One region of the Alishewanella sp. WH16-1 genome, then DNA from elsewhere that is predicted to be linked to it. Evidence: predicted binding sites of a transcription regulator. Region 1 holds the regulator's gene; each other region holds the start of a gene.
The links. The regulator NrdR, encoded in region 1, represses ribonucleotide reductase genes. The targets are predictions, from matches to a motif close to AAACACNANATNTNGTGTTT.
Positions count from the first base shown of each region.

Region 1 (4,176 bases):
CACAGCCGGCTTCGGTATGACCGGCCCGCACCAGTACACCGCCGTCCTGCGCCATTAACGGAAAAATATGGCCGGGCTGCACGATATCTGCCGGACTGGCATCACGTGCAACCGCCGCTTTCACAGTGCGGGCGCGGTCTGCCGCCGAAATACCGGTGGTAACGCCCTCGGCAGCTTCAATCGATACGGTAAAATTGGTCGAGAACGGCGATTTATTGGCATCAACCATTAACGCCAGATTAAGCTGCTTGCAGCGCTTTTTGGTCAGGGTTAAACAAATCAGACCGCGGCCATATTTGGCCATAAAGTTAATCGCTTCCGGCGTGACATATTCAGCCGCCATCACCAGATCGCCTTCATTTTCACGATCTTCATCGTCCATCAGGATCACCATCTTGCCCTGACGGATATCTTCAATAATTTCAGCGGGGGTATTCAGTTGCATAACTAACCTTCTTATAAAAAGCCGCGCTGCGCCAGCAACGCCAAATCAACACCGCCCTTAGGCGCCGCAACCGGTGTGGTTAACAGCCGCTGGATATAGCGGGCTAACAGATCCACCTCTATATGCACCCGACTGCCTTTTTGCAAGGTCAGTAAGGTAGTTTGTGCTGCCGTATGCGGCACTATGGTTAAGCGAAAACGGTCAGTCAGTACTTCATTTACGGTCAGACTAATGCCATCGATAGTCACCGAGCCCTTGTGGGCAATAAAGGGCGCCAGTTCTGCCGGCAGCGCAAACCACAGTTGCCAGGCACGGGCGCTTTGTTCCATGGCCAGCAAAGACGTCACCCCATCGACATGACCACTTACCAGGTGCCCGCCGAGACGCCCGGTTGCCAGCAGTGCCTTTTCCAGATTCAGCAACTGCCCGACCTTATATTCACCAAAGCGGGTCAGGGCTAAGGTTTCAGCCGACAAGTCGGCACTAAAAGACTGGGCACCCAGCGCAGTGACCGTCAAACAGACACCATTCGTCGCGATACTATCGCCCAATTTGACGTCGCTAAAATCCAGACTACTGCTCTGGATGGTGACACTGAGATCACCGCCCCTGGGGCTAAGCCGGCTCAGGGTGCCGGTGGCTTCAATAATACCGGTAAACATCTTATTCCTCGCTCAGGCGGGCGCGCAGGCGCAGGTCCGGCCCCAGACTAATAACCTCATTAAACGCCAGTTTTGGCGTCTGCGCCAGTTGCTGAAAATCACCCAGTACCGCCAATGGCCGGCCTTGTTCGCCCAGCAGCAGCGGGGCCTGATACAGCAGTAATTCATCGACTAAGCCAGCTTTTAGCAAACTGCCCGCTAATATCGCGCCGGCTTCCGTCCACAGACTATTAATCTGTCGCGCTGCGAGTCGTGTTAGCAGCTGAACCAGGTCCAACTGACCGTCAGCGCTTAACGCCAGCGGCAATTGTTCCACTGTGACCTTTGTCTCGGCTAACTTACGCGGCGCGGCGTCAGCGGCATAACACAGCAGCACCGGACCGCCTTCATTAAACAGCGGCTCGCTGCCGGTTAACCGCTGCTGCCGGTCCAGAATCACCCGCAGTGGCTGGCGTAAACTGCCATCGGCAAGCGGCCGGATTAGCTCTGCGCCAGCAGCGCTACTTTGCCGTACCGTTAAGCGCGCCGCATCGGCGAGCACGGTACTGGCAGTGGATAAAATCGCGCTAACCTGCGCCCGCCATAGCTGCACGTCAGCACGTGCGGCGTCGCTTGTTAGCCATTGACTCTGGCCATTCGCCAGGGCGGTACGCCCATCCAAACTGGCCGCCAGTTTCAGATACAGATAAGGCCGCTGCCGCTCCATCCGGCTTAAGAAGCCCGGATTAAGCGCTCTGGCTTCCTCTGTTAATAAACCGTACGCAACGCTAATGCCAGCTTGTTGCAGTATGGCAACGCCCTTACCAGCGACCAGCGGATTCGGATCCAGCATTGCAATCACCACCCGGGAGACACCGGCTTTTACCAGCGCTTCCGCACAAGGTGGCGTGCGACCATAGTGGGCACAGGGCTCCAGCGTCACGTAACAGGTCGAACCCCGGGCGGCGCTACCGGCTTGTTGTAAGGCAAAGACTTCAGCATGCGGGCCGCCGGCTTGCTGATGAAAGCCTTCGCCGAGCACCTGGCCATCTTTAACCACCAGCGCCCCGACATTGGGGTTGGGATCAGTGGTAAAGAGGCCCTGTGCTGCCAGCGCCAGCGCGCGGCGCATAAAAGCATGATCGGCCTGACTAAAACTCACCTTATTGCTCTCCGAGGCGGGCAATTTCTTCACCAAATTCGCGAATATCCTTAAAGGAGCGGTACACCGAGGCAAAGCGCACATAAGCAACTTTATCAACTTTCACCAGCTCATCCATTATCAGATTCCCCAGCAAATTACTGGCGACTTCACGTTCACCGGTGGCCCGCAGCTGGGATTTAATTTTATTAATCAGTTGCTCAATTTGTTCGGTCGCCACCGGCCGCTTTTCCAGCGAGCGTAATAAACCGCTGCGTAACTTATCTTCATTAAAGGGTTCGCGGGAGCCGTCACGTTTAATAATTCGTGGCATCACCAACTCTGCCGCTTCAAAGGTAGTAAAGCGTTCGTGGCACGCCAGGCACTCGCGACGACGGCGTACCTGATGACCATCGGCGACCAGACGCGAGTCAATGACCTTGGTATCATCGGCATTACAAAAGGGACAATACATACTGACCTTTTACCCCCTAGCTAACTGTTCAGGACAAGGCGCTAACAGCCTGTTTAGCCGGCGCTTTGCATAAAAGAATGGCCGCATTAGCGGCCATCACAGCATAGCACGAGTTATGCCTTAGGCATAAACCGGGAAGCGGCCACAGACTTCAGCTACCTGGGCGCGTACCTTGGCAATTACCGCCTCGTCACCACGGCTATCCAGCACATCACAAATCAGGTTAGCAACCAAACGTGCTTCGGCTTCTTTAAAACCACGACGGGTAATAGCCGGGGTACCGATGCGCAGACCGCTGGTAACAAATGGCGAACGCGGGTCGTTCGGTACTGAGTTCTTGTTTACCGTAATATGCGCCTGCCCTAACCAGGCATCGGCATCTTTACCGGTGATATCTTTATCAATCAGATCCATCAGGAACAGATGGTTCTCGGTACCACCGGATACAATCTTATAGCCACGGCTGATCATCTCAGTACACATGGCTTTAGCGTTCACCAGCACCTGCTGTTGATAAACTTTAAATTCCGGCTGCAGCGCTTCTTTAAAGGCTACCGCTTTCGCCGCGATCACATGCATTAACGGGCCACCCTGTCCGCCCGGGAACACCGCTGAGTTCAGTTTCTTCTCAATGGCTTCGTTCTTACGGGCTAGGATCAGACCGCCACGAGGGCCGGCCAGGGTTTTATGGGTGGTGGTGGTCACCACATCGGCGATAGGCACCGGGTTTGGATACAGACCTGCCGCCACCAGACCGGCAACGTGCGCCATATCCACCATCAGGTAGGCACCGACTTTATCCGCAATCTCACGGAAGCGCTGCCAGTCAACAATACCTGAGTATGCCGAGAAGCCGGCAATAATCAGCTTCGGCTTGTGCTCTAAGGCCAGCGCTTCAGCCTGATCATAATCAATCACACCCGTTTCAGGATGCAGACCGTACTGTACCGCATGATACAGCTTACCCGAGGCGCTTACTGTGGCACCGTGAGTCAGGTGACCGCCATGGGCCAGACTCATACCCAGAATAGTATCGCCGGCATTTAACAAGGCCAGGAATACCGCTGAGTTCGCCTGTGAACCTGAGTGCGGTTGCACGTTGGCGTAGTCGGCACCAAATAATTCTTTCGCGCGGGCAATGGCTAAATCTTCCGCGATATCCACATACTCACAGCCGCCGTAGTAACGTTTGTGCGGATAGCCTTCAGCATATTTATTGGTTAATTGTGAACCTTGCGCCTGCAGCACCCGGGGGCTGGCATAGTTTTCTGACGCGATCAGCTCAATGTGAGCCTCCTGCCGCTCAGTTTCCTGAACCATGGATTGCCATAATTCCGGATCAAAATCCGCAATATTCATATCACGCTTTAACATGCTTTCTCCTGGGCGCGGCTATCACGCTTAACGTTAACGACAGTTTGAAAAACTGGCGGCTATTCTACCCTGAAATAAAAATTGTTGCACCGAAAAAACA
Region 1 covers NZ_LCWL01000001.1:107,689-111,864, forward strand. The annotation lists gene ribBA (bifunctional 3,4-dihydroxy-2-butanone-4-phosphate synthase/GTP cyclohydrolase II) at 1-445, opposite strand, end outside; gene AAY72_RS00530 (riboflavin synthase) at 457-1,107, opposite strand; gene ribD (bifunctional diaminohydroxyphosphoribosylaminopyrimidine deaminase/5-amino-6-(5-phosphoribosylamino)uracil reductase RibD) at 1,109-2,248, opposite strand; gene nrdR (transcriptional regulator NrdR) at 2,250-2,702, opposite strand; gene glyA (serine hydroxymethyltransferase) at 2,823-4,076, opposite strand.

Region 2 (4,176 bases), on a different contig from region 1:
TAAAAAAGAGCGGCCGGGCCGCTCTTCACTGCATTAGATCTTACAGGCGCCACCGGCGCAGCCGTCGTCTTCTGCTGCTGTGGGCTTGATATCATCCTGGATATCAGAAGCGCCATCACGGGTGTTATGGTAATACATCGTCTTCACACCCAGCTTATAGGCGGTTAGCAGATCTTTAAGCAGGATCTTCATCGGTACTTTACCGCCTTCGAACTTGGCCGGATCATAGTTGGTGTTAGCCGAAATGGTCTGGTCGATAAATTTTTGCATAATGGCCACCAGCGTCAGATAACCATCGTTTGATGGAATATCCCACAGCAGCTCGTACTGATCTTTTAAGCGCTCATACTCCGGCACAACCTGCTTTAAGATGCCGTCTTTACTGGCCTTGACGCTGATATGGCCACGCGGCGGCTCGATACCGTTAGTGGCGTTCGAGATCTGCGATGAGGTTTCAGATGGCATTAGCGCCGACAGCGTTGAGTTACGCAGGCCATACTGCTGAATATCTTTGCGCAGCTGTTCCCAATCCAGTTGTAAGGCTTCAGCACATACCTTATCCAGATCCTTTTTATAGGTATCAATCGGCAGAATACCCTGCGCATAAGTGGTTTCGTTAAACTTCGGACAAGGGCCTTGTTCCTGCGCCAGTTTCACCGAGGCTTTCAGCAGATAGTACTGCATTGCTTCGAAGGTACGGTGGGTCAGGGCATTGGCCGAGCCATCCGAGTATTTCACGCCATGCTTCGCCAGGTAGTAGGCGTAGTTAATCACACCAATGCCCAGAGTACGACGCGCCATAGAACCTGATTGAGCAGCCGGAATAGGGTAATCCTGATAATCCAGCAGGCTATCCAGTGCCCGCACCGCTAAATCTGCCAGCGGTTCAAACTCGTCCAGCTGTTCAATGGCGCCGAGGTTAAAGGCTGACAGTGTGCAGAGCGCGATCTCACCATTTGGATCATTAACATGCTCCAGCGGTTTGGTCGGCAACGCAATTTCCAGACACAGGTTGCTTTGCCGTACCGGTGCCAGCGCCGGGTTGAACGGGCTGTGCGTATTGCAGTGATCGACGTTTTGCAGGTAAATGCGGCCGGTACTGGCGCGCTCCTGCATAAATAAGGTAAAGAGTTCGACTGCCTTAATGCGCTTTTTACGGATCTTGCTGTCAGCTTCATACTTCACATATAAGGCTTCAAACTTTTCCTGATCTTCAAAGAAGGCATCATACAGCCCTGGCACATCAGAGGGGCTGAATAAGGTGATATAGTCATCTTTAATCAGGCGCTGATACATCAGGCGGTTAAACTGCACGCCATAGTCCAGATGCCGTACCCGGTTCTCTTCTACACCGCGGTTATTTTTCAGTACCAGCAGCGATTCAACTTCCAGATGCCATAAGGGGTAGAACAGGGTGGCGGCACCACCACGTACACCGCCTTGCGAGCAGCTTTTTACTGCGGTCTGGAAATGCTTATAAAACGGGATACAGCCAGTATGAAAGGCTTCGCCATTGCGGATTGGGCTACCCAGGGCGCGAATACGTCCGGCGTTAATACCAATACCGGCGCGCTGCGACACGTACTTTACAATGGCACTGGAGGTGGCATTGATCGAATCCAGGCTGTCACCACACTCAATCAGTACGCAGGAACTGAACTGACGGGTTGGGGTACGCACACCCGACATAATAGGTGTTGGCAGTGAAATCTTAAACAGCGACGTCGCATCATAAAAGCGGCGTACATAGTCCAGCCGGGTGCTCTTCGGGTAATTGGCAAATAAACAGGCGGCAACCAGCATATAGAGGAACTGGGCGCTTTCATAAATCTCACCGGTTACCCGGTTTTGTACCAGATATTTACCTTCCAACTGCTTAACGGCAGCATAACTGAAATTCAGATCGCGGCTATGGTCGATATAGCTGTTCAGGATATCCAGCTCTTCGCGGCTGTAATCAGCCAGAATATGCATATCGTATCGTTTGGCTTCGACCATCTTCACCACCTGGTCATACAGGTGGGGTGGTTCGAACTGACCGTAGGCCTTTTTTCGTAAATGGAATACTGCCAGCCGGGCCGCCATATATTGGTAATCCGGGGTCTCTTTTGAGATCAGATCGGCAGCGGCCTTGATAATGGTTTCGTGAATATCAGACGACTTGATGCCATCGTAAAACTGAATATGGGATTTCAGTTCCACCTGCGACACCGACACGTTTTTTAACCCCTCGGCCGCCCAGTCAATGACGCGGTGAATTTTATCTAAATCCAGAGGTTCGCGCCGACCATCGCGCTTAGTCACAAAAAGAGTTTGAGTCATCGCTGAAATATTCCATTTCTTTTAATAATAAGTGAATCGGGTTTAGCGCACGGCTATCAATACACCCAGGTTGCTGACGATTTACACAACATATGGGTGTATTTCAAAAGACGATCACAAGATAGTGTGTATTGTTAGAATTTGCAAGCGAGGAAAAAGCGGCTTTTTTGTGCAGTTTTTTTGCCGGTTAGCAGCCACTAACCTTGAGTTCAGTGTGCCCGGATGCACCGGTCAGAGGCAAGCTTTTTTATAGATTTTTTTGCTTGGATTTATTTGTTCTATAAAGCAACATTTTTAGTTTAAGCGGTTATTTAGCAGCCAGAGCAAATCAGTATCACTGGCTGCCTGGCCATCAGACCGGCTTACGCGCTACCACAAAGTAGTTAACATCCAAACCGGCACCAAGCTTAAAACTGTTATTCAGCGGGTTAAAATGCAGGCCAGTGGCATCCACTAATTCCAAACCGGCGTCTTCGATATAGCGCATCAATACTGACGGGCGGATAAACTTATCAAACTGATGGGTACCGCGCGGCACCAGCTTTAACAGATACTCAGCGCCGACTATGGCAAACAGGTACGCTTTGGCGGTTTTATTAATGGTCGAGAATACCAGCGTTGCACCTGGCGCAGCCAGTTCGGCGCAGGCGCGCACCACCGATGCCGGATCCGGTACATGCTCCAGCATTTCCATACAGGTCACCAGTTCAAATTCGCCGGCGTGACGCGCAGCAAAATCTTCTGCGGTGCTTTGCTGATAATCAATATTTACTCCGGCTTCCAGGGCATGCAGGCGGGCGACATTCAGGCCATCCGGCGCCATATCAATACCGGTCACCTTTGCGCCGGCGCGCGCCATACTCTCGGCCAGGATGCCACCGCCACAGCCGACGTCGAGAGTGTTGCGGCCAAACAGCCCACCGAGTTGATCACTGATATAACCTAAGCGGGTCGGATTTAATAAGTGCAGTGGTTTAAACTCGCCTTCCGGATCCCACCAGCGGGCAGCAATCTCATTAAACTTACTGATTTCATTCTGATCGACGTTACTGTTTTTATCGAAGTTATCGGGGCTGTTCATAGTCACTACCTGATTGTTTTCGCGCATTATAAAGCCTTAGCCGGTGCTGGCAACGGCGGCAATTCGAGCAGGCGGTGCAAACAGGCATGGCAAGGTAATATTTCTGTGATAGAATCCGGCGTTGTCTCGCGCTAAACAAAGGCAAGAAAAGCGAGTTATCTATCTGATTTAAGGGAAAATAACGTTTTATGACAGATCTGGCCAGAGAAATAGTTCCAATAAATATCGAAGAGGAATTAAAAAATTCCTACCTCGATTATGCCATGAGCGTAATCGTTGGCCGGGCCTTACCCGATGTCAGGGATGGTCTGAAGCCAGTGCACCGCCGCGTGTTGTTTGCCATGAAGGAACTGGGTAACGACTGGAACAAGGCCTACAAAAAATCCGCCCGTGTCGTCGGTGACGTTATCGGTAAATACCATCCGCATGGTGACAGTGCGGTATACGATACTATCGTGCGGATGGCTCAGCCATTTTCGCTACGGTATATGCTGGTGGATGGTCAGGGTAACTTTGGTTCAATTGACGGCGACTCGGCCGCTGCCATGCGTTACACCGAAGTCAGAATGGCCCGCATTGCCCATGAGCTGTTAGCCGATCTGGACAAAGAAACCGTTGATTTCGTGCCTAACTATGACGGCACCGAACAAATTCCTGCCGTATTACCGACCAAGGTCCCGAACCTGCTGATTAACGGCTCATCTGGTATTGCCGTAGGTATGGCAACCAATATTCCACCGCATAACCTGAATGAAATTATTGATGGTTGTCTG
Region 2 covers NZ_LCWL01000023.1:9,769-13,944, forward strand. The annotation lists gene nrdA (class 1a ribonucleoside-diphosphate reductase subunit alpha) at 34-2,322, opposite strand; gene ubiG (bifunctional 2-polyprenyl-6-hydroxyphenol methylase/3-demethylubiquinol 3-O-methyltransferase UbiG) at 2,675-3,403, opposite strand; gene gyrA (DNA topoisomerase (ATP-hydrolyzing) subunit A) at 3,592-4,176, shown strand, end outside.
Region 2: a site for NrdR is predicted at 2,404-2,423, ahead of nrdA (class 1a ribonucleoside-diphosphate reductase subunit alpha). Genes of this name have one in related genera too.

Region 3 (4,176 bases), on a different contig from region 1:
GCCGCCATAATGGCGGAAATGCAATACCATCCGGCAGACAGCAAGCGCACGGCGATGCTAAAAGCTGCCGAATCGCTGGTGATTGGCGAGCTGCTGCGCCAGCGTGCTGCTGAACTGGGGCTGGAAATCAGCACCGAAAACAATGTCGTCACCGAAAATAACTATCTGGATGCCTTATTGGCCCGTGAAGTGTTGATCCCGACGGCTACAGACGTTGAGTGTGAGCAATACTACAAACTGAATCCGCAACGCTTTACCAGCTCACCGCTGTTAGAAGTGCGGCATATTCTGTTGGCGGCGGCGCCGGAAGATGATTCCGCCCGGGTTGAAGCGAAAACTCTGTCGGAAATTCTGATCCAACAACTGCAGCAAGGCACGTCCTTTGTCGAGGCAGCGCGAAATTACTCGGCTTGCCCATCGAAAGAAACCGGCGGCAGTCTTGGCCAAATCAGTCGCGGCCAGACGGTACCCGAGTTTGAGCGGCAGATTTTTAGTGCCGAACCGGGTTTAATGCCGCAAGGTATTGAAAGCCGTTATGGTGTGCATGTGGTTGAAGTAATGCGTAAAGTGCCAGGCCAGCAACTGCCATACAGTGCAGTAAAACAAAAGATTGCTGATTACCTGAACGAGAAAGTCCGGCGCAAAGCCGTCGCGCAGTATATTCATCAATTGATTGTGCAAGCCAGAATTGACGGCTATGACTTTCAGTTATCAGCGTCACCGTTAATGCAGTAACTTCGAGACACTGCATTTTTGCCAGCATACTTGTTGGCGTTTCAGAGCCGCCACTGGTGTTCAGTTGGCGGCTTTTCAGTACAAGACAACGCTCGGTAGCTGTCCTTTAATAACGTCTTGGTTGATAGGCATAAGCATCACGCAAGATGCGGTCACGTTGGCGATCAAAGCGATCATGTTCGCGTTCGACCTTGGCGGCGAACTTATCATAGGCGCGATCTACTTTACGCTGGAATTTCTCCCGCTCTTTATAATGGGGCCGCCCTTTACCTTTACGATGATCGTGGCGGTAATCCCGGGCCAGTTTATCCAGCTCCCGATCCAATTCACGCTCATAGCTGGCAAGCTTACGCTGATGATCAGCGGCTAAGCGGCGTAATTGCTGGCGGGTACGGTCGTCCACCCGCGGCGGTGCGTGGCGGATTTCATAATGCCGACTGTACCCCTGATATACCGGGTCAATGCGCGACACCCGTAAAATCTCATCTGCCGCCCGTTGCAGTGTAAACGCAAGCACATCCTGCACCACCCGCTCGGCTGGGTCGTAGCGCTCCTGGTGAGCACTCAGCGGCCAGGCAGGCAAAGTTAACATGGTCGCGATTAACAGCGTTTTGTTGATACCTGTTTTCATAGCAGGCTCCATTTCTGGCTAAACACAAGTTGATTTTGGCAAAGCGCCCTGAACGTTCGCTGAAGCAAAAACAGCGCTACCCCTGATGGGGTAATAACTGCAGCTGTGGCGCGACCTCGCGCCCGAGGCCGGTGCTGCCATCTCAAAAACCTTGATCTGGATCAATCTTTACCCTGGCTAAGCATCTAAGCTAAAACACAATATCTAGTGCCAACTTTAAATATCAACACAATATAAAGGGTTTTATGCTGCGTTATATTGCGGAACAGATTGTCTGGCAGGAAGTACCGGGAGAGGTGTCACTGGCCTACACCTTTAGTGGCTGCCAGCTGGGTTGTAAAGGCTGCCATAGTGCCGATAGCTGGGATGCCCGCCAGGGCCAGCCACTGTCGGCAGAGCATTTTGCACGGCGGCTGCAAGATTATCAGGGGCTGATTAGTTGTGTGCTGTTTTTAGGTGGCGAGTGGCAGGAGCCAGAGCTAATGCCACTGTTAAGCCTGAGCAAGGCCGCCGGTTTAAAGTGCTGTCTGTATACCGGGCTGGAGTTAACGGAACTTAGCCCAGCCATTCTGGCCGAGCTGACCTTTGTTAAAACCGGACGCTGGCTGGCCGAACGCGGCGGCCTGTCAAGCCAGACGACTAATCAAAAATTTATCGATTTGCGAACAGGCCAGTGTCTGAATTCGCTGTTTCAACAATCTAACTAACACAATGCAAGAGGGAATGGCTATGGCGGCGCTTAACACCGAACAACTGCAGAAAAAACTTCACTTTATTGAACACTACTTACAGGCAGCCAATGCAGCCGATGGCTCGAAACTGGATGCCAATGCCAATGTGACGCAGAAAAATATTGCTACCCTGGAAGCCGAGCTGATGAAAGATCAGTTTATTCAGGTTAACCGCGCCCTAATCAGCAATAAGATCCGTCAGTTATTTGATGCTGAGCTGGCAGCAGAGTATGTCCGCCAAATCGAACAACACGAAATTTATGTGCACGATGAAACCAGCCTGAAACCCTATTGTGTGTCGGTGACGATGTATCCATTTTTACGTGATGGCCTCACCAAGCTAGGGGGCGAATCGCAGGCACCAAAGCATCTGGAGTCTTTCTGTGGCTGCTTTGTTAACTTTGTATTCGCAGTTTCCAGCCAGTTTGCCGGGGCCGTGGCTACCGTGGAGTTTCTAACCTACTTCGACTACTTTGCGCGCAAAGATTATGGCGATAACTATCTGCAGACCCATCGCAAACAAATCGAAAACCACCTGCAACATGTGGTGTATGCGTTAAATCAGCCCGCGGCTGCCCGCGGCTATCAAAGCGTATTCTGGAATATCTCAGTATATGACCAGCACTACTTTGACAGTATGTTTGGTAACTTTGTGTTTCCGGACTTTGTAAAGCCAGAGTGGTCTTCGGTATCAGCGCTACAGCAATTTTTCTTAAGCTGGTTTAATCAAGAGCGCGAGAAAACTATCCTGACCTTCCCGGTCGTTACCGTCGCTATGTTAACCGAAAACGGCCACTGCAAAGATCAACAGTTTGCCACTGAGATCGCCCGCGAAATGGCAGCCGGGAATTCGTTCTTTATCTATCAGTCTGATAACGCCGACTCGCTGGCCAGCTGCTGCCGGCTGCGTAGTGAGATCAGCGATAATACCTTTTCTTATTCCCTGGGCGCGGGCGGCGTCGCCACCGGATCCATTAACGTCATTACCATTAATATGAACCGCCTGATCCAGGATGGCCGCGATTTGGCCAGCGAAGTCAGCAAAATCCATAAATATCAGGTGGCGTACCGCAAGCTAATGGAAGAGTACAAAGCAGCGGGCCTGTTAACCGTATACGACGCCGGCTTTATCAGCCTCGACAAGCAGTTTTTAACCATTGGCATTAACGGCATGGTAGAAGCGGCAGAGTCACAAGGCTTAACCGCTGGTAATAACCCGGACTATATCCACTTTGTGCAACAGCAATTAAAAGTGATCTTTGACGCCAACAAAGCCGCTAAAGCCGAATATGGTTATCTGTTTAATACTGAGTTTGTCCCGGCGGAAAATCTGGGCGTTAAAAATGCTAAATGGGATCGTGAAGATGGCTATTTCGTGCCGCGTGATTGCTATAACTCCTATTTTTATGTGGTGGAAGACGAGCAAACCAATACGCTGGATAAGTTTCAGCTACATGGCCGCGAGCTATTAGATTATCTGGATGGCGGCTCAGCGCTGCATTTAAATCTGGAAGAAAAACTGGATCAGCCAGGCTATCTGCAACTGCTAAATATCGCCGCCACCACTGGCTGCAACTACTTTTGCGTTAACGTCAAAATCACTATCTGTAACCATTGCGAAGCTATCGATAAACGCACCCTGTGCGCCTGTGCCCAATGTGGCAGTCAGGATATTGATTACGGCACTAGGGTGATTGGCTATTTAAAACGCATCTCTGCCTTTAGCGCGGGGCGCCGCCAGGAACATCGGCTACGGCATTATCATCGGCAGAGCAATGCCCGTTTGCAAAAAACTGGCTAAGGTGTTCCTGGCCATTCCCGCAACTAAGGGGGGCTGTTTGGGGGCATGCTGGCCCCCTTTTTATTTGGTTATTTTCACCTTGCATGGTCATTCCAACCCATTACTAGCGGGGTAAAAACAACCTAACTTCAAAATCAGAAAATGATAAAACCCTTAAAATACAGACAGATAAATTCTGGCCTGGTTCTTGTTATAGCTAAGGCGTCGACTCAGACCTGACGAACTAACCATAACAGGAGTGACCTATGAAATATGGGCGCAATAACAATAATTTAAGG
Region 3 covers NZ_LCWL01000092.1:49,053-53,228, reverse strand. The annotation lists gene AAY72_RS08340 (peptidylprolyl isomerase) at 1-735, shown strand, start outside; gene AAY72_RS08335 (hypothetical protein) at 842-1,366, opposite strand; gene nrdG (anaerobic ribonucleoside-triphosphate reductase activating protein) at 1,612-2,073, shown strand; gene nrdD (anaerobic ribonucleoside-triphosphate reductase) at 2,096-3,898, shown strand.
Region 3: a site for NrdR is predicted at 1,560-1,579, ahead of nrdG (anaerobic ribonucleoside-triphosphate reductase activating protein). Genes of this name have one in related genera too.